DNA from 3 places in the Streptomyces sp. NPDC059679 genome. Region 3 is predicted to be linked to each of the others. Evidence: riboswitches for the same ligand, from Rfam matches in the RefSeq annotation. Region 3 holds a riboswitch; each other region holds the start of a gene.
The links. A riboswitch is a leader RNA that binds a small molecule or an ion and turns the genes downstream of it on or off. The one in region 3 is predicted to bind thiamine pyrophosphate.
Positions count from the first base shown of each region.

Region 1 (7,835 bases), on a different contig from region 3:
ATGCCGGACCTGCCGCCGCAGGTCGGTGTGCTGGTCGAGCTGGACAAGGAAGACGCGACGGTCGCCAAGGACATCGCGCAGCACATCGCCGCGTTCGCGCCGAAGTTCCTGAGCCGTGACGAGATCTCGGCCGAGACCGTCGAGAACGAGCGCCGCGTGGCCGAGGCCACCGCCCGCGAGGAGGGCAAGCCCGAGGCCGCCCTGCCGAAGATCGTCGAGGGTCGGGTCACCGGCTTCTTCAAGGAGAACGTCCTGGTGGACCAGCCGTTCGCCAAGGACAACAAGAAGACCGTCCAGAAGATCCTGGACGAGGCCGGTGTCACGCTCAAGGGCTTCGCGCGCTTCCGCGTCGGCGTCTGAGCGTAGGCGTCTGAGCGTCGGCGTACGAGCCGGGCAGCGAATGACCGGCGACCCCGATAGGGTCGTAGGCAGCCAACCGTCAACCGGTCGGCCGCAGATGTGACGAGGAGGCCATTGCCGCAGAGGTCGAACAAGGACCCGTCCGGCAATGGCCTTCTTCGTATGTGCACGAGGAGATCTCCAATGAATCAGGGCGCGGGCGCCGGACAGGCCGCCGACGAGAAGAACGCTCAGGGCAGGGTCAAACGCCGTCGGTTCCTGCTCAAGCTCTCCGGTGAGGCATTCGCCGGAGGCGGAGGGCTCGGGGTCGACCCGGATGTCGTGCACGCCATCGCCCGTGAGGTCGCCGCGGTCGTCCGGGACGGCGCAGAGATCGCCATCGTCATCGGTGGCGGCAACTTCTTCCGCGGCGCCGAGCTGCAGCAGCGCGGCATGGACCGGGCCCGCTCGGACTACATGGGCATGCTGGGCACGGTCATGAACTGTCTCGCCCTCCAGGACTTCCTGGAGAAGGAGGGCATCGACTCCCGCGTCCAGACCGCCATCACCATGGGCCAGGTCGCGGAGCCGTACATTCCGCTGCGCGCGGTGCGCCATCTGGAGAAGGGGCGCGTGGTCATCTTCGGCGCGGGCATGGGCATGCCGTACTTCTCGACGGACACCACCGCGGCCCAGCGGGCCCTGGAGATCCATGCCGAGGCCCTGCTCATGGGTAAGAACGGGGTGGACGGGGTGTACGACTCCGACCCCGCGCGGAACCCGGACGCGGTGAAGTTCGACGCCCTGGAGTACGGCGAGGTGATCACCCGCGACCTCAAGGTCGCCGATGCCACCGCCGTCACGCTCTGCCGCGACAACAAACTGCCGATCCTCGTCTTCGAGCTTCTCGCCGAAGGAAACATCGCGCGTGCGGTGAAGGGTGAGAAGATCGGCACGCTCGTGAGCGACCAGGGCTCCCGGGCCTGACGGCTCATACGGGGGATGGACAACGGCCTGCCGGTCGGACACCGTGCAGGAGAAGACGCACGCAGGGGCGAGGCTCTGCTTACTGATAACACCAGGAGCAAGTGGTGATCGAAGAGATCCTCCTCGAGGCCGAGGAGAAGATGGAGAAGGCCGTTGTGGTCGCCAAGGAGGACTTCGCCGCGATCCGCACCGGGCGTGCGCACCCGGCGATGTTCAACAAGATCGTGGCCGACTACTACGGAGCGATGACGCCGATCAACCAGCTGGCGTCGTTCTCGGTGCCCGAACCGCGGATGGCCGTGGTGACCCCGTTCGACAAGAGCGCGCTGCGCAATATCGAGCAGGCCATCCGCGACTCCGATCTGGGCGTCAACCCGAGCAATGACGGCAGCATCATCCGGGTGGTGTTCCCGGAGCTCACGGAACAGCGCCGCAAGGAATTCATCAAGGTCGCCAAGGGCAAGGGCGAGGACGCGAAGATCTCGATCCGCAGCGTCCGCCGCAAGGCCAAGGAGTCCATCGACAAGCTCATCAAGGACGGCGAGGTCGGGGAGGACGAGGGCCGCCGTGCGGAGAAGGAGCTCGACGACACCACCGCGAAGTATGTCGCGCAGGTGGATGAGCTGCTCAAGCACAAGGAAGCCGAGCTCCTCGAGGTCTGATGAACGACTCATCCTGGGGGGCTCCGCCGAGCGCCCGCCTCCGGGGACCGGCCCAGCAGGGACCTTCTCCCTCGCTTCGCGGCAAGGTGCCCTCGCCCTCGGCGGGTCCCGCGCACGACGTGGGCGAGGCGGCGCAGACTCGGCCCATGCCCACCGTGCCCCACGCAGGCGGAGACCCTTGGGATGCCGCCGACCGTGACCGGGGGGCCGCTCGGCCGAGCGGCCCCCTGTTCCGCGACGACCGGGAGCCGGAGCGCGGGCCGCGCCGGCCCGCGGCACACCGGCCGACGCCCCCGGACCGCCCCGACGCCATGCCCTCCGGCAGCGCCGCTCAGCCCGGCGATGCGGGCGGCGCCGACCGGACGGGGAGCGCAGACGTGACGAGCGATGCGAAGAAGAAGAGCGCGGGCCGCAATCTGCCCGCCGCGATAGGGGTGGGCGTCGGCCTCGGCGCGCTGGTCGTCGCCTCGCTCTTCATCTACAAGCCGGTGTTCATCGGCGTCATAGCGGTCGCGGTGGTCGTCGGCCTGTGGGAGCTGACCTCGCGGCTGGCCGAGCGCAAGGACATCCACGTCCCGCTGGTGCCGCTCGCCGTGGGCGGCGTCGCCATGGTGGTCGCCGGTTATGTGCGCGGTGCGGAGGGCGCGTGGGTGGCCGTCGCGCTGACCGCCCTGGCGGTGCTCGTCTGGCGGATGACCGAGCCGCCCGAGAACTACCTCAGGGATGTCACGGCCGGCGTCTTCGCGGCCTTCTATGTGCCGTTCCTGGCCAGCTTTGTCGCACTCATGACCGCGGCCGACGACGGGCCGCGGCGGGTGCTCGTCTTCATGCTGCTGACCGTGGTCAGCGACACCGGTGCGTACGCGGTCGGCTGGCGCTTCGGCCGCCACAAGCTCGCGCCGCGCATCAGCCCCGGCAAGACCCGCGAGGGGCTGCTGGGCGCGATCGCCTTCGCGATGGTCGCGGGCGCGCTGTCCATGCAGTACCTGATCAAGGACGGCGCATGGTGGCAGGGGCTGCTCCTCGGGCTCGCCGTCGCGGTCAGCGCGACCCTCGGCGACCTCGGCGAGTCCATGATCAAGCGTGACCTGGGCATCAAGGACATGGGCAAGCTGCTGCCCGGCCACGGCGGGATCATGGACCGGCTGGACTCCCTGCTGCCCACCGCGCCCGTGGTCTGGCTGCTGATGGTGGTCTTCGTGGGCGGCGGCTGACCGGCCCCACGCCCCGGCCGTTACGGCCTCGTGCCACGCGTGGTACGAGGCCGTACGCACGTCTGCGACACTGGTTGAACCATGCCCAAGCCCGGAGAACTCACATTCGTCGCGCCGCGCGGAGCCAAGAAGCCCCCGCGGCATCTCGCCGACCTCTCGCCCGCCGAGCGCCGCGAGGCCGTCGCCGCCCTCGGCGAGAAGCCCTTCCGGGCCGGCCAGGTGTCGCGCCACTACTTCGCCCACTACAGCCACGACCCGGCCCAGTGGACCGACATCCCGGCCGCCGCGCGCGAGAAGCTGGCGGCCGGGCTGCTGCCGGACCTGATGAGCGTGGTGCGCCACATCAGCTGCGACGACGACACCACCCGTAAGACCCTGTGGCGGCTGTTCGACGGCACGCTCGTGGAGTCCGTGCTGATGCGCTACCCGGACCGGGTCACCATGTGCATCAGCTCCCAGGCGGGCTGCGGCATGAACTGCCCGTTCTGCGCCACCGGCCAGGCGGGCCTGGACCGCAATCTGTCCACCGCCGAGATCGTCCACCAGATCGTCGACGGGATGCGGGCGCTGCGCGACGGTGAGATCCCCGGTGGTCCGGCGCGGCTGTCCAACATCGTCTTCATGGGCATGGGCGAGCCGCTTGCCAACTACAACCGTGTCGTCGGCGCCATCCGCAGGCTGACCGACCCGGAGCCGGACGGCCTCGGCCTGTCCCAGCGCGGCATCACCGTCTCGACCGTCGGGCTGGTGCCGGCGATGCTGCGGTTCGCCGACGAGGGCTTCAAATGCCGTCTCGCGGTGTCGCTGCACGCGCCCGACGACGAGCTGCGCGACACCCTCGTCCCGGTCAACACCCGCTGGAAGGTCCGCGAGGTTCTGGACGCCGCGTGGGAGTACGCGGAGAAGTCGGGTCGTCGCGTCTCCATCGAGTACGCCCTGATCAGGGACATCAACGACCAGGCATGGCGGGCCGACCTGCTGGGTCGGCTGCTCAAGGGCCGCCGGGTGCACGTCAATCTGATCCCGCTCAACCCGACGCCCGGCTCCAAGTGGACCGCGTCCAGGCCCGAGGACGAGAAGGCGTTCGTGGCCGCCCTGGAGGCGCACGGCGTGCCCGTGACCGTCCGGGACACCCGGGGGCAGGAGATCGACGGGGCGTGCGGGCAGCTGGCGGCGGCGGAGCGTTGAGGGCCGGCTGATACGGTGCCCTGGCACCACCTCGTGCGTACATCCACATCTCGTACAAGTGAACATTCCGACAGGGGAGCGCGAACAGCGCTGAGAGTGCGGCTCGGCCGCAGACCCTCGGACCTGATCCGGGTCATACCGGCGTAGGGAGTCAGCCTCATATGAACAGCCGTCTTCGGCATGCCGTCGCCGCCGCCCTCTTCGGCTCGCTCGGCCTCACCACGCTCGTCGCCTGCGGCGAGGACTCCGGCTCCGCCAAAGGCTCCGGCTCCAAGACCGTGAAGCTGGTCTCGCACGACTCGTTCGCCGCGTCCAAGGCCGTGCTGAAGGAGTTCACCCGGCAGACCGGCTACAAGGTGCAGATCCTGCCGGGCGGCGACGCCGGGGCGGCCGTCAACCAGGCGATACTCTCCAAATCACATCCCCAGGGCGACGTTTTCTTCGGGGTCGACAACACCCTGCTCTCCCGCGCGCTCGACAACGACCTGTTCGCCCCCTATCAGGCCAAGGGCCTGGACAAGGTCCCGGCGGCCCTCCAGCTCGACGCGGCCGAGCACCGTGTCACCCCGGTCGACTTCGGCGACATCTGCGTCAACTACGACCGCAAGTACTTCGCCGACAAGAAGCTGGCCCCGCCGAAGACCCTCGACGACCTGACCAAGCCCGCCTACAAGAACCTTCTGGTCACCGAGAACGCGGCCACCTCCTCGCCCGGCCTCGCGTTTCTGCTGGGCACGGCCGCCCGGTACGGCGACGACGGCTGGCAGGGCTACTGGAAGAAGCTCAGGGCCAACGGCGTCGAGGTCGTCGACGGCTGGGAGCAGGCGTACTACGACCGCTTCTCCGGTTCGGCGGGCGGCGCCAAGGGCGACCGGCCGCTGGTCGTCTCGTACGCCTCCAGCCCGCCCGCCGAGGTCGTCGACGCCAAGCCGCGGCCCGCGCAGGCCCCTACGGGGGTCGCGACGGGAACCTGCTTCCGGCAGGTGGAATTCGCCGGACTGTTGAAGGGTGCTTCGAACACCAAGGGCGGCAAGGCGCTGCTGGACTTTCTGCTGACCAAGCGTTTCCAGGAGGACGTGCCGCTCAACATGTACGTCAACCCGGCCCGCGAGGACGCGAAGCTGCCCGAGCTGTTCACGAAGTACGGCGTGAAGATCGCCGACTCGGCCACCCTGGCCCCCCGGAAGATCGCCAAGAACCGTGACCAGTGGGTCAAGGCATGGTCCTCGCTCGTCCTGTAAAGCGACGTGAGCGCCCCGCCGCCGCGCCGGAGGAGGCGAAGGAGCGCACCGGGCGGCGGCGCGCGCGGCTGCGCGGGGCGGCGCTGCGGCTGGCCCTGATGGCCGTGCCCGCCGCCTTCTTCGCGCTGTTCTTCCTCTATCCGGTGGCCGCCATCGTCACCCGCGGGCTGCGCGTCGACGGCCAGTGGCGGCTGGGCCGCATCGGCGACGTGCTCACCGACCCGGCCGTCCTGGACATCCTGTGGTTCACCGGCTGGCAGGCCGCCGCCTCCACCGCCCTGACGCTGGCGGTCGCGCTGCCCGGCGCGTATGTCTTCGCCCGCTTCACCTTCCCCGGCAAGCGGCTGCTGCGAGCCGTGGTGACCGTCCCCTTCGTCCTGCCGACCGTCGTCGCGGGCTCGGCGTTCCTGGCCCTGCTCGGCCACGGCGGGCTGCTGGACAGCCTGTGGGGGGTGCGGCTCGACACCTCCGTATGGGCGATCCTCCTCGCGCACGTCTTCTTCAACTACGCGGTGGTGGTACGGACCGTCGGCGGGCTGTGGGCGCAGCTCGACCCGCGGCAGGAGGAGGCCGCGCGGGTGCTCGGCGCGAGCCGCCTGGCCGCGTGGCGGCGGGTGACGCTGCCGGCGCTGGCGCCCGCCGTGGCGGCCGCGGCGTTGATGGTCTTCCTGTTCACCTTCACCTCCTTCGGCGTCATCCAGATCCTCGGCGGCCCCCGGTACGCCACCCTGGAGGTCGCGATCTACCGGGAGACCGCCCAGCTGCTCGACCTGCCGACCGCCGCCGTGCTGACGCTGGTCCAGTTCGCGGCCGTGGCCGCGGTCCTGGCCCTGCACGCGTGGACCGTACGGCGCCGCGAGGGCGCCCTGAAGCTGGTCGCCCCCGAACAGACCGCGCGCCGCCCCCAGGGCGCGGCCCAATGGGCGCTGCTGTGGGGTGTGCTCGCCGTCGTGGCGCTGCTGATCCTGCTGCCGCTCGCGGTCCTGGTCGAACGGTCCCTGGACGCCCCCGGCGGCTACGGACTCGACTACTACCGTGCCCTCCAGTCGGTGGCGGACAGCGGCGGGACGTTTTTCGTCGCCCCTATGGACGCCGTTTGGAACTCCCTGCGCTACGCCGCCGTCGCGACCGTCTTCGCGGTCGTCGTGGGCGGCTTGGCGGCGGCCGCCCTGACCATCCCGAGTGAGCCAAAGGGCGCGCCGCCCGCGCCGCAGGCGCTGAATGACGCCGTGAAAGCGACGAGACCAAGGGAGCGAGGGCTCGTATCGATATGCGGCTGGCGCCGCGCGCGCGAGCGCAGTGTCGAGGAGCGTCGACACCGGACCCGAGCGCCCGGAGGCGAACCGAGGGTCATCAGGAAGGCGGGCAGACTGGTACGGGGCTTCGACGCGCTGCTGATGCTGCCGCTCGGCACCTCCGCCGTCACCGTCGGCTTCGGCTTTCTCATCGCTCTGGACGAGCCGCCGCTGGACCTGCGCGCCTCATGGATCCTCGTACCGCTCGCGCAGGCCCTGGTGGGCGTGCCCTTCGTCGTACGGACCATGCTGCCCGTGCTGCGCGCGGTGGACCACCGGCTGCGTGAGGCGGCGGCCGTGCTCGGCGCGTCCCCGCTGCGGGCCTGGCGGGAGGTGGACCTGCCACTGGTCGCGCGGGCCCTCGGGGTCGCGGCGGGCTTCGCCTTCGCCGTCTCGCTCGGCGAGTTCGGGGCGACGGTGTTCATCGCCAGGCCCGACCACCCGACCCTCCCGGTCGCTGTCGCCCGCTTCCTCGGCCGGGCCGGGCAGCTCAACTACGGCCAGGCCATGGCCCTGAGCACGATTCTGATGCTGGTGTGCGCGGGCTCCCTGCTGGTACTGGAGCGGATCCGCACCGACCGTTCGGGGGAGTTCTGATGACGCTGCTGCGACTGGACGAGGTGACGGTCCGCTACGGCGAGCGGGCGGCGCTGGACGCCGTGGACCTCCAGGTCGCCGAGCACGAGACGGTGTCGGTGCTGGGGCCCAGCGGCGGCGGCAAGTCCACGCTGCTGCGCGTGGTGGCGGGCCTGGAACGGGCCCACACCGGCCGGGTGTGGCTGGCCGGGCGGGACCAGACGGGGGTGCCCGCCCACCGGCGCGGCGTGGGCCTGATGTTCCAGGACCACCAGCTCTTCCCGCAGCGTGACGTGGGCGGCAACGTCGCCATCGGGCTGCGCATGCGCAAGG
Region 1 is NZ_JBHWES010000043.1:5,937-13,771, reverse strand. It holds gene tsf (translation elongation factor Ts) at 1-360, shown strand, start outside; gene pyrH (UMP kinase) at 544-1,326, shown strand; gene frr (ribosome recycling factor) at 1,431-1,988, shown strand; gene ACFV2X_RS34560 (phosphatidate cytidylyltransferase) at 1,988-3,202, shown strand; gene rlmN (23S rRNA (adenine(2503)-C(2))-methyltransferase RlmN) at 3,284-4,390, shown strand; TPP riboswitch at 4,453-4,557, shown strand; gene ACFV2X_RS34550 (thiamine ABC transporter substrate binding subunit) at 4,552-5,631, shown strand; gene ACFV2X_RS34545 (ABC transporter permease) at 5,730-7,523, shown strand; gene ACFV2X_RS34540 (ABC transporter ATP-binding protein) at 7,523-7,835, shown strand, end outside.
Region 1: linked by a shared signal. The riboswitch ahead of ACFV2X_RS34550 (thiamine ABC transporter substrate binding subunit) and the one ahead of thiC (phosphomethylpyrimidine synthase ThiC) in region 3 are both predicted to bind thiamine pyrophosphate.

Region 2 (7,835 bases), on a different contig from region 3:
GGGCCGCTTTCTGCGCCCCGCGAACGCGACCCGGCTGCCGGGCCTGTATCTGGCGGGCGGCTGGGCGCATCCGGGCGGCGGGCTGGCCCATGCGGGGATGTCCGGCACGATGGTGGCCGGCCTGATCGTCGGCGGCGCGGACTGGCGCGGCTCGGAGTGACCGCAGCGACCGCAGCGACCACTGCGGCGGTACGGTGCGGCGGTACGGCGCTGATACGGCGATGCTGCGGCAGTGACGCGGCGCCGACGAGAGCCGTCGGCGCTCAGCCGTCAGTCAGCAGCGGCGTCAGTCAGTAGCGGTACCGCTCGTCGTAGCCGCCGTTGTTGTAGTCCTGCTGCTGGTACGGGTACTGCGACTGGTCCTGCGGAAGCCCGCCGTCGCCGTCGCGCTGCTGGGGGACCCATCCCCCGCCGGGCTGCATCCCGGCGTCGGGGGCGTACTGCTGCTGCCCGCCGTAGGAGGGCTCCGCGGCGTAGTGGTCGCTGGGGGCGTCGCCGCCGCCGTATTGGTCCTGGCCATAGGCGGCGTACTGCCCGGCGTACTGCTGGTGCTGGTCGCCGTACTGCTGACCACCCTGCTGGTCGTACCCCGGCTGCTGGGAGCCGCCGTACGGGTCGGTGTAGCCCGCGTACGCCCCGGCGCCGTAGCCGTACTGCCCGGCGTCCGCGTAGACGTCCTGGCCGTTGCTGTGGCCCTGGGCCGCCGCGGCGTAGTCCTGGCCGTCCGTGGTGCCGTAGCCGCCGTAGGTCTCATAGCCGCCGTAGCCGCCGGCCCCCGCGCCCGGCGCGCTCTGTGCGGCGTGCGCGGCGGAGTCGCCGTAGACGCCGTACTCGCCCGTGTCGTCCGGCAGCGGCTCCGGCTGGTACGCGGGCGGCTCCGGTGCGGCCATCGGGACCGCCTCCAGGTCGGAGACCTGGAGCGTCGGGTCGGCGTCCACCGGGGGCGGGGCGCCCTCGTCCTCCCCGCGGCTGAGGCCGGGCACCCCGCGCAGCGCCCATCCGGCGGCGAAGCCGCGCCGGAAGGACAGCGTGACGTACGTCTGGCCGACCGCGAAGGTGATCGCACCCACGCCGATCACCGGCACGGACGGGATGAGCACCCCGGCCACCACACCGAGGAAACCGGTGAAGGCGAGGAGCCGCCAGCGCAGCCGCGCCTTGTACTGCAGCAGTACCTCTCCCAGCAACCACAGCGCGACCACGCCGAACGCGATGTAGAGGACCGTCCAGCCCATGCCCGCCCCTCTCGTGCGGCCGCCCCTCGGCTGCCGTCCTCAGGACCGCTGATGCAGTCCCAGATTCTCGTAGATCTCCAGCGTCGCCGGGGAGTGGTTCAGCGTAATGAAGTGAAGTCCGGGGATCTCCTCGGCCATCAACCGCGCGCACAATTCCGTGGCGTAGTCGATTCCGATCGAGCGTACAGCCGCCGCGTCGTCCTTCACCGCCAGGATCCGCTCCGCGAGGTCGGGCGGGAAGGCGGCATTGCTCAGCTGCGCGAAGCGCTCGATCTGCTTCACGTTTGTGACGGGCATGATTTCAGGGATGATCGGCGTCGTACAGCCCGTGGCGGCGACCCGGTCGCGCAGCCGCAGATAGTCCTCGGCGTAGAAGAACATCTGGGTGATCGCGAAGTCCGCGCCCGCGCGGCACTTGTCGACGAAGTGGCGGACGTCGGTGTCCCAGTCCGCCGAGCGCGGGTGCATCTCGGGGAAGGCCGCGACGCCGACGCAGAAGTCGCCCGACTCCTTGATCAGCTCGACCAGTTCGGCGGCGTAACCGACGCCGTCGGGGTGGCGGATCCACTCGCCCATCGGGTCGCCGGGCGGGTCGCCGCGCAGCGCCAGCATGTTGCGGATTCCGGCGCCCGCGTACTGCCCGATGACGTTGCGGAGCTCGGCGCGGGAGTGGTTGACGGCGGTGAGGTGGGCGACCGGGGTGAGCGTGGTGTCGGTCGCGATGCGCTCGGTGACGCGCACGGTCCCCTCACGGGAGGAGCCGCCCGCTCCGTAGGTCACGGAGACGAAGGTCGGCGAGACGGCTTCGAGCCGACGGATGGCGTTCCACAGCGTCTGTTCTCCCTTCTCCGTCTTCGGGGCGAAGAATTCGAAGGAGTACGACTGCTCGCCTGATGCGAGCAGATCACGCACCGTCCGCGCGCGATCCGTCCTGGTGGAGGCTGTGCCAAGGGCCATACGGGAAGGTTAGCCAGCGGTGCGGCACACGGACAGCGGGCGGGGGTGTTATGCCCCTTTCGCCGGGTCTTGGTCCGTACTGCGGACACTTTGCCGACGACGAGGCCGACACCGAGTGGACCGACACGCCTCTCACAGGTCGCGGGCGCGCACCCGCTTGGCGAGCTCGGCGGTGGCCGCGCCGGGGTCCTCGGCCCCGGTGATCGCCCGTACCACGACGATCCGCCGCGCGCCCGCCTCCAGCACCTCGTCCAGGTTCGAGGCGTCGATTCCGCCGATGGCGAACCAGGGCCGAGCGGGCTTCAGGGCGGCCGTGTGGCGCACCAGCGACAGGCCCGGGGCGGACCGCCCCGGCTTGGTGGGGGTGGGCCAGCAGGGCCCGGTGCAGAAGTAGTCGACGCCCGGCTCGGCGGCCGCGGCCTCCGCCTCGGCCGGTGCGTGGGTGGACCGCCCGATCAGCACATCCGCGCCGAGGATCGCGCGCGCCGACGGGACCGGCAGATCACCCTGGCCCAGGTGCAGCACATCGGAGCCGATGGCATGGGCGACGTCCGCCCGGTCGTTGACCGCCAGCAGCTTGCCGTGGCGGCGGCAGGCGTCGGCGAACACCGCGAGATGGTCAAGCTCCTCGCGGGCCTCCATGCCCTTGTCACGCAGCTGGACGATGTCCACTCCCGACCCCAGGACGGCGTCCAGGAACTCCGGCAGATCGCCCTGGCGCCGGCGGGCGTCGGTGCACAGATAGACCCGGGCATCGGCAAGCTGCTCGCGGGCGGTGGTGATGGCCATTGGGACGGCTTTCCCCCTGGATCGGCGGCGTTCCGGCCGCGTGTGGGCGGCGTGTCGGCGGCGTACGGACCGGAGCGGCCGGCCCGTACGCCGCGGGTGGTGATTCAGACGATGACGGTACGGATGGTGCGGTGGGTCAGCGGCGGCTCAGCCGCGGCTCAGACGGCGAGCGCCTGGGCGCGGCGCTTGACCTCGGTGCCGCGATTCTCGTGCAGGGCCTGAGCCGGGGTGCCGGGCAGGCTCGGGTCCGGGGTGAAGAGCCACTCCAGCATCTCCTCGTCGCTGAAGCCGTCGTCCCTCAGCAGCGTCAGGGTGCCCACCAGGCCCTTGACGACCTTTCCGGCACCGATGAACTCGGCGGGGACCTGGAGCACCCGATTCTCGCCACGGCGCACTGCGATCAGCTGACCCTCCTTGACCAGCTGCCGCACGCGCGTCACCTCGACACCGAGCCGTTCGGCGATGTCGGGGAGGGTGAGCCAGGCGGGGACGAGAGCATCGATCTTTGCGTCAATCTCGGTCACGGGACAAGCCTGCCATCTGGGACTGACAGTGGGTAGTCGGGCACCGGGCAAGGCGCCGTCGACACCGCCGTCAGCCGCGCCGCTGCCAAGGTCACCGCAGGGGCGCGCCGAGGGTCACAGGACCGCCGACTTGAGCGGCACCGACGGGTCCGCGGCGAGGGCGCGGTCCAGCCGGGAGCCCTGCTCGATCAGCTTGCGGCCCTGGGCCAGATCGCGCGGACGGCCGACGGCCAGCAGGGCGACCAGCGCCCCGTCGCGCAGCCAGCACACCGACCATGCCGCGCCCTCCGGGTCGCCGCGCCAGACGAGTTCGTCGGCGGCGGCGTGGTGGCCCACGTACTGCACGAAGCGGCCGAACTGCTCGGACCAGAAATACGGCACCGGGTCGTAGACCGAACCGGTGAAATGCGCGGTCCGGCTGCCGACCACATTGGCGGCGACGGTGCGCGGCCCCTGGAGGGCGTTGTCCCAGTGGTGCACCAGCAGCCGCTCGCCGTAGCGCGCGGAAGGGAACGACGCGCAGTCCCCGACGGCGTAGACGTCGGGCGCCGAGGTGCGCAGCTGTTCGTCGGCGGCGACGGACCGGTCCGGGGCCAGCTCGACGCCCGAGCCCGCCAGCCAGCCCGTGGCGGGCCGCGCCCCGATGCCGACGACCACCGCGTCCGCGCTCAGCCGGGCGCCGTCCTGGAGCAGCACCCCCTGCTCGTCCACGGAGGCCACCTGCGCGCCGGTGACCAGCTCGACGCCGTAGTCGGCGTACCAGCCGGCCATGGGGGCGGCGACCTCGGCCGGGAGGGCGCCCGCCAGCGGGCGGTCGGCGGCCTCCACGACGGTCACGGCGCAGCCCGCCTCGCGCGCCGCCGTGGCGAACTCCGCGCCGATCCAGCCCGCCCCGACCACCACGATCTCGCGCTGCCCGGCGAGCACCGGACGCAGCCGCTCCGCGTCGTCGAGCGTGCGCAGCAGATGCACACCGGGCACGCCCTCGCCGCCGGGCAGGGTGATCGGCTCGGCGCCGGTGGCGATCACCAGGACGTCGTACGACACCGGGCCCGACGCGGTCTCCAGCCGCCGCGCGCCGGTGTCCAGGCCGGTCACGGACACCCCGAGCCGCAGCTCGACGCCGAGCGCGGCGAAGTCCACGTCGAAGGCGGAGCCCTCGGCCTTGCCGAGCAGCACGGCCTTGGACAGCGGCGGCCGGTCGTACGGCTGGTGCGCCTCGGCACCGAGCAGCAGGATGCCGCCGGTCCAGCCCTGGTCGCGCAGCGCGACAGCGGTCTGCACCCCGGCCATTCCCGCGCCGACGATCACCACTTGCTGCCCGGTGCCCCCCGGGGACGCCGACTTCGTCGTCTCATCGCTCACACGATCACTGTAGGGCGGCGCACGGGGCGCACCGGAGAACCGACTGACGAGATCTCGGGCACAGGAGCGGCCGGGACCCCGGACCGCCCGGCCGGGCTCGCCCTTCCGGGCAGTTCGGAGCTCGTACTAGGGTTGGCGGGACGAAGCACTCGCGGGAGCCCGACGCAGCGGGCTGAGAGGGAGGCTGAAGCGGCCTCCGACCGTACGAACCTGATCCGGGTCATGCCGGCGAAGGGAGGGGCGTTACGCCCATGCACGCATCTCGCACACCCTCGTGTACGGGGCCGGAGGGGCCGTCGGAGGGGCCGCCGGGCCGGCCGTACGACGCGCTGGTCGTCGGAGGCGGCATCATCGGCCTGGTCACGGCGTGGCGGGCGGCCCGGCGGGGCCTGCGCACCGCCGTCGCCGACCCGGCGCCGGGCGGCGGCGCGGCCCAGGTGGCGGCCGGAATGCTCGCGGCCGTCACCGAGCTCCACTACGGCGAGCAGACGCTGCTCGCCCTCAACCTCGCCTCCGCGCGCCGCTATCCGGAGTTCGTGGCCGAGCTGGAGGAGGCGAGCGGCCAGGACGTCGGCTTCCGCACCTGCGGCACGCTCGCCGTGGCCTTCGACCCCGACGACCGCGCCCACCTGCGCGAGCTCCATGACTTCCAGCGGCGGCTCGGGCTGGAGTCGCAGTGGCTGACAGGGCGCGAATGCCGGCGCCTGGAGCCGATGCTCGCGCCGGGCGTACGCGGGGGCCTGCGCGTCGACGGGGACCACCAGGTCGACCCGCGGCGGCTGGCGGCGGCACTGCTGACCGCGTGCGAGCGGGCCGGCGTGGTCTTCCACCGCGCCCGCGCGGAACGGCTCACGCTCGCGGCGGACCGCGCCACCGGCGTCGAACTCGCCGACGGCACACGGCTGGCGGCCGAGCAAACCGTACTGGCCGCGGGCAGCTTCAGCGGACGGCTCGCGGGCGTCCCCGAGGGCGCGCTGCCCCCCGTACGCCCCGTCAAGGGCCAGGTGCTGCGGCTGCGCGTACCGCCCGCGTACGCACCGTTCCTGTCCCGGACCGTACGGGCCGAGGTGCGCGGCGGACATGTCTATCTGGTGCCGCGCGAGAACGGCGAGCTGGTCGTCGGCGCCACCTCGGAAGAGCTCGGCTGGGACACCACGGTCACCGCGGGCGGCGTCTACGAACTGCTGCGCGACGCGCATGAGCTGGTGCCCGGCATCACCGAGCTGCCGCTCGTCGAGACCCGCGCCGGGCTGCGCCCCGGCTCCCCCGACAACGCGCCGCTGCTCGGCCCCAGCGCGCTGCCCGGCCTGCTCGTGGCCACCGGCCACTACCGCAACGGCGTCCTCCTCACGCCCGTCACGGGCGACGTCATGGCCGAGGTGCTGACGCACGGCGAACTCCCGGACGAGGCCCGGCCGTTCTCCCCGCTGCGCTTCCCGGCCACGCCCATCGGCCCCACCACCCCCGTACCGCAGGAGCAGCCCATATGAGCGCCTCCACGCCCGGCCCGCCCGCCGCCTCCATGACCGTCTCCGTGAACGGTGAGCCCCGCGAGCTCCCCGGCGGCACCACCCTCGACCTGCTGGTCGCGGAGCTGACCCCGGCGCGCTCGGGGGTCGCCGCGGCCGTCAACGAACAGGTCGTCCCGCGCGGCCAGTGGCCCGCCACCCCACTCGGCGACGGAGACCGGGTCGAAGTCCTCACCGCGGTCCAAGGAGGCTGAACCCCAGATGGCCGAGACGATGCACGACACGACGTACGCCACCCCCCTCCGCCCCGAACCGGCACCGGACCCGGACCCGGACCCGCTCACCATCGCGGGCACCGCCTTCTCCTCCCGCCTGATCATGGGCACCGGCGGCGCGCCCAGCCTGGAGGTCATGGAGCGCTCGCTGCTCGCCTCCGGTACGGAGCTGACCACCGTCGCGATGCGCCGCCTGGATCCCACCGTCCAGGGCTCGGTCCTGTCGGTGCTCGACCGGCACGGCATCCGCGTGCTGCCCAACACCGCCGGGTGCTTCACGGCCGGTGAGGCGGTGCTGACCGCCCGGCTGGCGCGGGAGGCGCTGGGCACCGACTGGGTCAAGCTGGAGGTGGTGGCCGACGAGCGCACCCTGCTCCCCGACCCGGTCGAGCTGCTGGACGCCGCCGAGACGCTGGTCGACGACGGTTTCACCGTCCTGCCGTACACCAACGACGACCCGGTCCTGGCCCGCAGGCTGGAGGACGCAGGCTGCGCCGCGATCATGCCGCTGGGCTCCCCCATCGGCTCCGGCCTCGGCATCCGCAATCCGCACAACTTCCAGCTGATCGTCGAGCGCGCCACGGTCCCGGTGATCCTGGACGCGGGGGCGGGCACCGCCTCGGACGCCGCGCTCGCCATGGAGCTGGGCTGCGCGGCGGTGATGCTCGCATCCGCCGTCACCCGTGCCCAGGAGCCCATCCTGATGGCCGAGGCCATGCGGTACGCGGTCCGGGCCGGCCGGCTGGCCCACCGCGCCGGCCGTATCCCGCGCCGCCATTTCGCCCACGCCTCCTCACCCGGGGAGGGGCTGGCCGCGCTGGACCCGGAGCGCCCGGCGTTCGGGTAGGGCGGTGAGCGGTTAGCGTGGTGACATGGGTGGCATGGTGGCCGACCGGATCGAGCGCGAGGTGTACGTCCAAGCGCCCGTCGACCGCGTATGGCGGGTGCTGACGACCCCCGAGCACATCCGCGTCTGGTACGCGTTCGAGGGGTGCGAGATCGACCCGCGCCCCGGCGGGACGCTCCGCTTCCGCTGGGATGAGCAGGGGGAGTTCCACGGCAGGGTGGAGAAGGCGGTGCCGGACGCGCTGTTCCGCTTCCGGCTCGCCAGCGAACCGGACCGCGCCCTCGGCGCGGAACCGGGCGACTCGACCCTGGTGGAGTTCGCGCTCTCCGCCGAGGGCCCCGGCACCCGGCTCCGACTGACCGAGAGCGGCATCC
Region 2 is NZ_JBHWES010000052.1:29,966-37,800, forward strand. It holds gene ACFV2X_RS38985 (phytoene desaturase family protein) at 1-160, shown strand, start outside; gene ACFV2X_RS38990 (hypothetical protein) at 291-1,235, opposite strand; gene metF (methylenetetrahydrofolate reductase [NAD(P)H]) at 1,275-2,192, opposite strand; gene thiE (thiamine phosphate synthase) at 2,325-2,975, opposite strand; gene ACFV2X_RS39005 (Rv2175c family DNA-binding protein) at 3,140-3,505, opposite strand; gene ACFV2X_RS39010 (NAD(P)/FAD-dependent oxidoreductase) at 3,620-4,870, opposite strand; TPP riboswitch at 5,012-5,125, shown strand; gene thiO (glycine oxidase ThiO) at 5,122-6,360, shown strand; gene thiS (sulfur carrier protein ThiS) at 6,393-6,593, shown strand; gene ACFV2X_RS39025 (thiazole synthase) at 6,613-7,461, shown strand; gene ACFV2X_RS39030 (SRPBCC domain-containing protein) at 7,487-7,835, shown strand, end outside.
Region 2: linked by a shared signal. The riboswitch ahead of thiO (glycine oxidase ThiO) and the one ahead of thiC (phosphomethylpyrimidine synthase ThiC) in region 3 are both predicted to bind thiamine pyrophosphate.

Region 3 (5,125 bases):
TGCGTCTCGCGGCGAAGCTGGGGTTCACTGAGGTAGAGCGGTTCGAAGCCTGGGGCGCCGAGCAGTGGCTCGGCATGTGGTCCCCGGTCACGCCGTCCAGTTGAGTTTGCGACGGAACCGCCGGGGAGTGCGCCTGGGGCGCGAAGCGCTGCGGGCTTGTCCACTGACGAAAAAGCCCGCAGCGCGCAGCGCGGCTCGGGATCAGTCGGCGATCGGCAGATAGACGCGGTTGCCCGCCTCAGCGAACTCCTTGGACTTCTTGAGCATTCCCGCCTCGATCTCCTCAGGCGTCGCGTCGGCGTCGCCGCCGAACTGCTCTGTGATGCTTCTGCTGATCTTCATCGAGCAGAACTTCGGCCCGCACATGGAGCAGAAGTGCGCCGTCTTCGCCGGTTCCGCCGGCAGCGTCTCATCGTGGAAGGAGCGGGCCGTGTCCGGGTCGAGGGCCAGGTTGAACTGGTCCTCCCAGCGGAATTCGAAGCGGGCGTCGGACAGGGCGTCGTCCCACTCCTGGGCGCCGGGGTGGCCCTTGGCGAGATCGGCCGCGTGGGCGGCGATCTTGTACGTGATGACGCCGGTCTTGACGTCGTCGCGGTCGGGCAGGCCCAGGTGCTCCTTCGGCGTGACGTAGCAGAGCATCGCCGTGCCCCACCAGGCGATCATCGCCGCGCCGATGCCCGAGGTGATGTGGTCGTAGGCGGGGGCGATATCGGTGGTGAGCGGGCCGAGGGTGTAGAAGGGGGCCTCCTCGCAGATCTCCTGCTGGAGGTCGATGTTCTCCTTGATCTTGTGCATCGGGACATGGCCCGGGCCCTCGATCATCGTCTGGACGTCGTGCCGCTTGGCGATCCGGTTGAGTTCGCCGAGCGTGCGCAACTCCGCGAACTGCGCCTCGTCGTTGGCGTCGGCGATCGAGCCGGGGCGCAGTCCGTCGCCCAGCGAGTAGGTGACGTCGTACGCGGCGAGGATCTCGCAGAGCTCCTCGAAGTGGGTATAGAGGAACGACTCCTTGTGGTGGGCCAGGCACCACGCCGCCATGATGGAGCCGCCGCGCGAGACGATGCCGGTCTTGCGGCGGGCGGTCAGCGGGACGTACGGCAGTCGTACGCCCGCGTGCACCGTCATGTAGTCGACGCCCTGCTCGGCCTGTTCGATGACGGTGTCCTTGTAGATCTCCCAGGTCAGCTCCTCAGCCTTGCCGTCGACCTTCTCCAGCGCCTGGTAGAGCGGCACCGTGCCGATGGGGACGGGGGAGTTGCGCAGCACCCACTCGCGGGTGGTGTGGATATTGCGGCCGGTGGAGAGGTCCATGACCGTGTCGGCGCCCCAGCGGGTCGCCCAGGTCATCTTCTCGACCTCCTCCTCGATGGAGGAGGTGACGGCGGAGTTGCCGATGTTGGCGTTGACCTTCACCAGGAATCGCTTGCCGATGATCATCGGCTCGATCTCCGGGTGGTTGACGTTGGCCGGGAGGACCGCCCGGCCGGCCGCGATCTCCTCGCGGACCACCTCGGGGGAGACATTCTCGCGGAGCGCCACGTACTCCATCTCCGCGGTGATCTCGCCCTGGCGCGCATACGCGAGCTGGGTCACGGCGGCGCCGTCCCGGCCCCGGCGGGGCTGGCGGGGGCGGCCAGGGAAGACCGCGTCGAGGTTGCGCAGCCCGCCGCGCGGCGCGGTGTGCTTGATGCCGTCGTCCTCTGGGCGGACGGGGCGGCCCGCGTACTCTTCGGTGTCGCCGCGGGCGAGGATCCAGTTCTGCCGCAGCGGCGCGAGGCCGCGGCGGACATCTGTCTCGATCTGGGGGTCGGTGTACGGGCCGGAGGTGTCGTACAGCGTGACGTCCTGGCCATTGGTGAGGTGCACTCGGCGGACCGGGACCTGGAGGTCCGGTCGCGAGCCTGTGACATATCCCTTATGCCAGCCGAACTCGCGCATTTCGGGCGTGCGTGCATCCTGCAGAGTCATTGAGACCCACTCCCTACGCCGGCATTACCCGGTAACAGGTTCAGCGGTCGGCGCAGCATGGGGCCCGGGAGTTCCTCCCCGGGCCGACACAATCAGCGCCCTCTCAGCCCGGTGCTCCGAGCTCCCGCGATTGCAAAGGTGTCACCCACGCTAACGGTTGTCCGGCGGCGCTGAACAGAGGGCCCTCGCTCTTGCGATGATCTGACGGTGACCTCGACATCGCAGGAGAGCCATGCGCCCGGACATTCGCACAGCCACGGCCCGGCCACGCCTGTCTCCGCCCATCTGCGCAAGGTCATCGCGGCCGTCCTCATCCCCTTCGCGGCGGCCGTCGTCGCCGGGCTGATCGTGCTGTGGCCGGGCGGTACGCCCGACCACAAGGCCCATGAGCGCAGCGGGCTCGGCTTCGACCAGCAGACCGTGGCCGGGCGGGTGGTGAAGGTCGAGGAGGTCAACTGCGCCGACGTCAACGCCCAGCCGCAGCAGCCCACCGAGCCGGGTCAGGATGCCGCCGGCCAGGAGAACGCGGCGGGCGCGGCCGGCGGATCCGGCAAGGACACCATCTGCGAGAAGGCGACCATCGAGGTCACCTCTGGCAAGGACAAAGGCCGCACCTTTGAAGAAATCGTCCAGCCGAACGCGTCCCGCAAGTACGACGCCGGTCAGAAGCTGAAGCTGGCGTACGCGCCCAAGGCACCCAAGAATCTGCAGTACTCCGTCTCGGACGTCGACCGGGCGCTGCCCATGGCGCTGCTCGCCGGGCTGTTCGCGCTCGCGGTCGTGGTCGTCGGGCGGCTGCGCGGCGTCTTCGCGCTGGTGGCGCTCGCGGTCAGCTTCGGGGTGCTGACGCTGTTCATCCTCCCGGCGATCCTCGACGGCTCCAACCCGCTGGTCGTCGCGATCGTGGGGGGCAGCGCGATCATGCTCATCGCGCTGTACATGTGCCATGGGCTGACGGCGCGTACATCGGTCGCCGTGCTCGGCACGCTCATCTCACTGCTGCTGATCGGCCTGCTGGGCTCGCTGTTCATCGGCTGGGCCAGCCTGACGGGCAACACCGACGACCAGACGGGGCTGGTCCACGGCCTCTATCCGAATATCGAGATCCGCGGTCTGCTGCTGGCCGGGGTGATCATCGGGTCTTTGGGGGTGCTGGACGACGTGACCGTCACCCAGACCTCCGCGGTGTGGGAGCTCAGGGAGGCGGACCCCACGGCGGGCTGGCGCAAGCTGTACGCGGCCGCGATGCGCATCGGGCGGGACCATATCGCGTCCGTCGTGAACACCCTGGTCCTCGCGTACGCGGGCGCCTCGCTGCCGCTGCTGCTCCTGTTCTCGATCGCGGACAGCGGAGTGGGGGCGGTGGCGACGAGCGAGATCGTCGCGGAGGAGATCGTACGGACGCTCGTGGGCAGCATCGGCCTCGTCGCCTCGGTGCCGGTGACCACCGCGCTCGCCGCGCTCGTGGTCTCCGCGGACCGCGCGCCACAGGGCGGCGCGGAGCAGGGGGGCCACGGGGGCCGGGGCGGACGCGGACGGCGGCGCCGGGCGCGCGGGCGCTGACGCGCTAGCCGGCGTACCGGTCCTCCGCGAGGATCCGGTCGAGCTCCGCGTCCAGGTCGCCGACCGGATCGCAGGCCGCCTGCTCCTGGCCGAACGGAACCACCCGGTCCGTACGGTCCAGGAAGGCCACCAGCGGGGCGGCGCCGGCCCGGAACAGCGCCCGCTCGGCCCCCACTTGGAGCCTGATGAAGACGTCCGAAAGCCCCTCCGGTGAGGCGGGGGCGATGCGCACATCGCCCTCGCCCGAGGGTTTGCTCAATCCGTCCAATAGCAACTCCCGGGCGAAGGCCCAGCTGACGGGCGCGTCGCCGGGCAGATGGAAGGTGATCTCGACTGCGTACGGGTCGCTGCTGTCGTAGGACAGCTCGACCGGGATCCGGAAGGAGAGGTCCTGGGAGACCAGGAAGGTCATCGTCACTTCTGCCTGGACTGTGTCGCGCATGTCACGCATCGTTCGCCGCCCCGAGTTGATTGCGAATGGCCAGGTTTGAACGGCCTGGCCTCTTGACGCCATGGTCCGCCTAGCTCCAGCGGGCCATAAGAAGTGAATTTTCAGATATTGATAGGGATTGAGAGGGTGCTGATATCTCGGCCGACTCTGGAGCGTAGCGACTCGACTGCGGGGCGGAGTCGGTTTGCCTCATGTGAGGGACTGGAAATGGCCAGAGTTGCCGCGGCTGTTCGCGCGGCTGCGATCAAGAAAATCGGCGCGGGCGGGCGCATCCGCTCGCCGGGCCGGGCGGGGCGGCGCCGGCCTATGACGTGGGAGTTCGGAGCCGGTTCACCGGCCGCGGCCATGATTGCTTTCGTCAACAGGCACCCCCGGGGTGTGTTGCGAGGCAGACGCCCGGAACGGGAGACGTCGAGCACTCGAACTCTAACCGGAACGGTGCCGTCAAGCTGAGGTTTGGAACGCGCGTATCCCCCACGCGGCGTACCCGAGACCCGCGGTGTACCCGCGGCGCGCGACGACGCGGCCGCGGTCTGTGGCGTACGTGAGGCCCGCGGCGGCGCAGCCGCCGCGCGGGGTCACCAGTCGCCGCGGGACGACGAGGACGAGCTGAACTTCCGCACGAGGTAGATCAGACCGGCGACGAGCGCCACCAGCAGCAGGGCCTTGAAGACCAGACCGACGACGAAGCCGACCACGCTCATGATCAGCCCGCCGAACACGGCCAGCACGAGGATCGGAACTGCGACCCATGTCACCCACCACGGCAAGCCCTGAAATATGCCCTTCGTCGCCACGTCGGTCCCTGCTTTCTTCGCTGAGCGAGTCGGTCCGGACCGACAGCGTCTGTGCCGGCCCGCATCCCCCGCCTTCGATGCTAGGACGGCCGACAAGCCAACACAGGCCCCGCGTCCCCCGTCCTCCCCTGACCGAACCCCTACGGGACGCGGGGCGGGCGCATCAGCTCCCAGTCGGAGAATCAGCTCTCCGGCGGGGAGAAGACCACCATGACCCGCAGGTCCTCCGTGATGTGGTGGAACTTGTGCGCCACACCGGCCGGTACGTACACGACGCTGCCGCGCGCCACCTGTGTGGTCTCCATGCCCACCGTGATCGACGCCCGCCCGCTCACCACCAGGTACA
Region 3 is NZ_JBHWES010000103.1:7-5,131, forward strand. It holds partial or broken gene ACFV2X_RS51625 (GNAT family N-acetyltransferase) at 1-104, shown strand, start outside; gene thiC (phosphomethylpyrimidine synthase ThiC) at 202-1,968, opposite strand; TPP riboswitch at 1,962-2,106, opposite strand; gene ACFV2X_RS51635 (YibE/F family protein) at 2,176-3,531, shown strand; gene ACFV2X_RS51640 (SsgA family sporulation/cell division regulator) at 3,536-3,973, opposite strand; gene ACFV2X_RS51645 (DUF5326 family protein) at 4,561-4,779, opposite strand; gene ACFV2X_RS51650 (cupin domain-containing protein) at 4,962-5,125, opposite strand, start outside.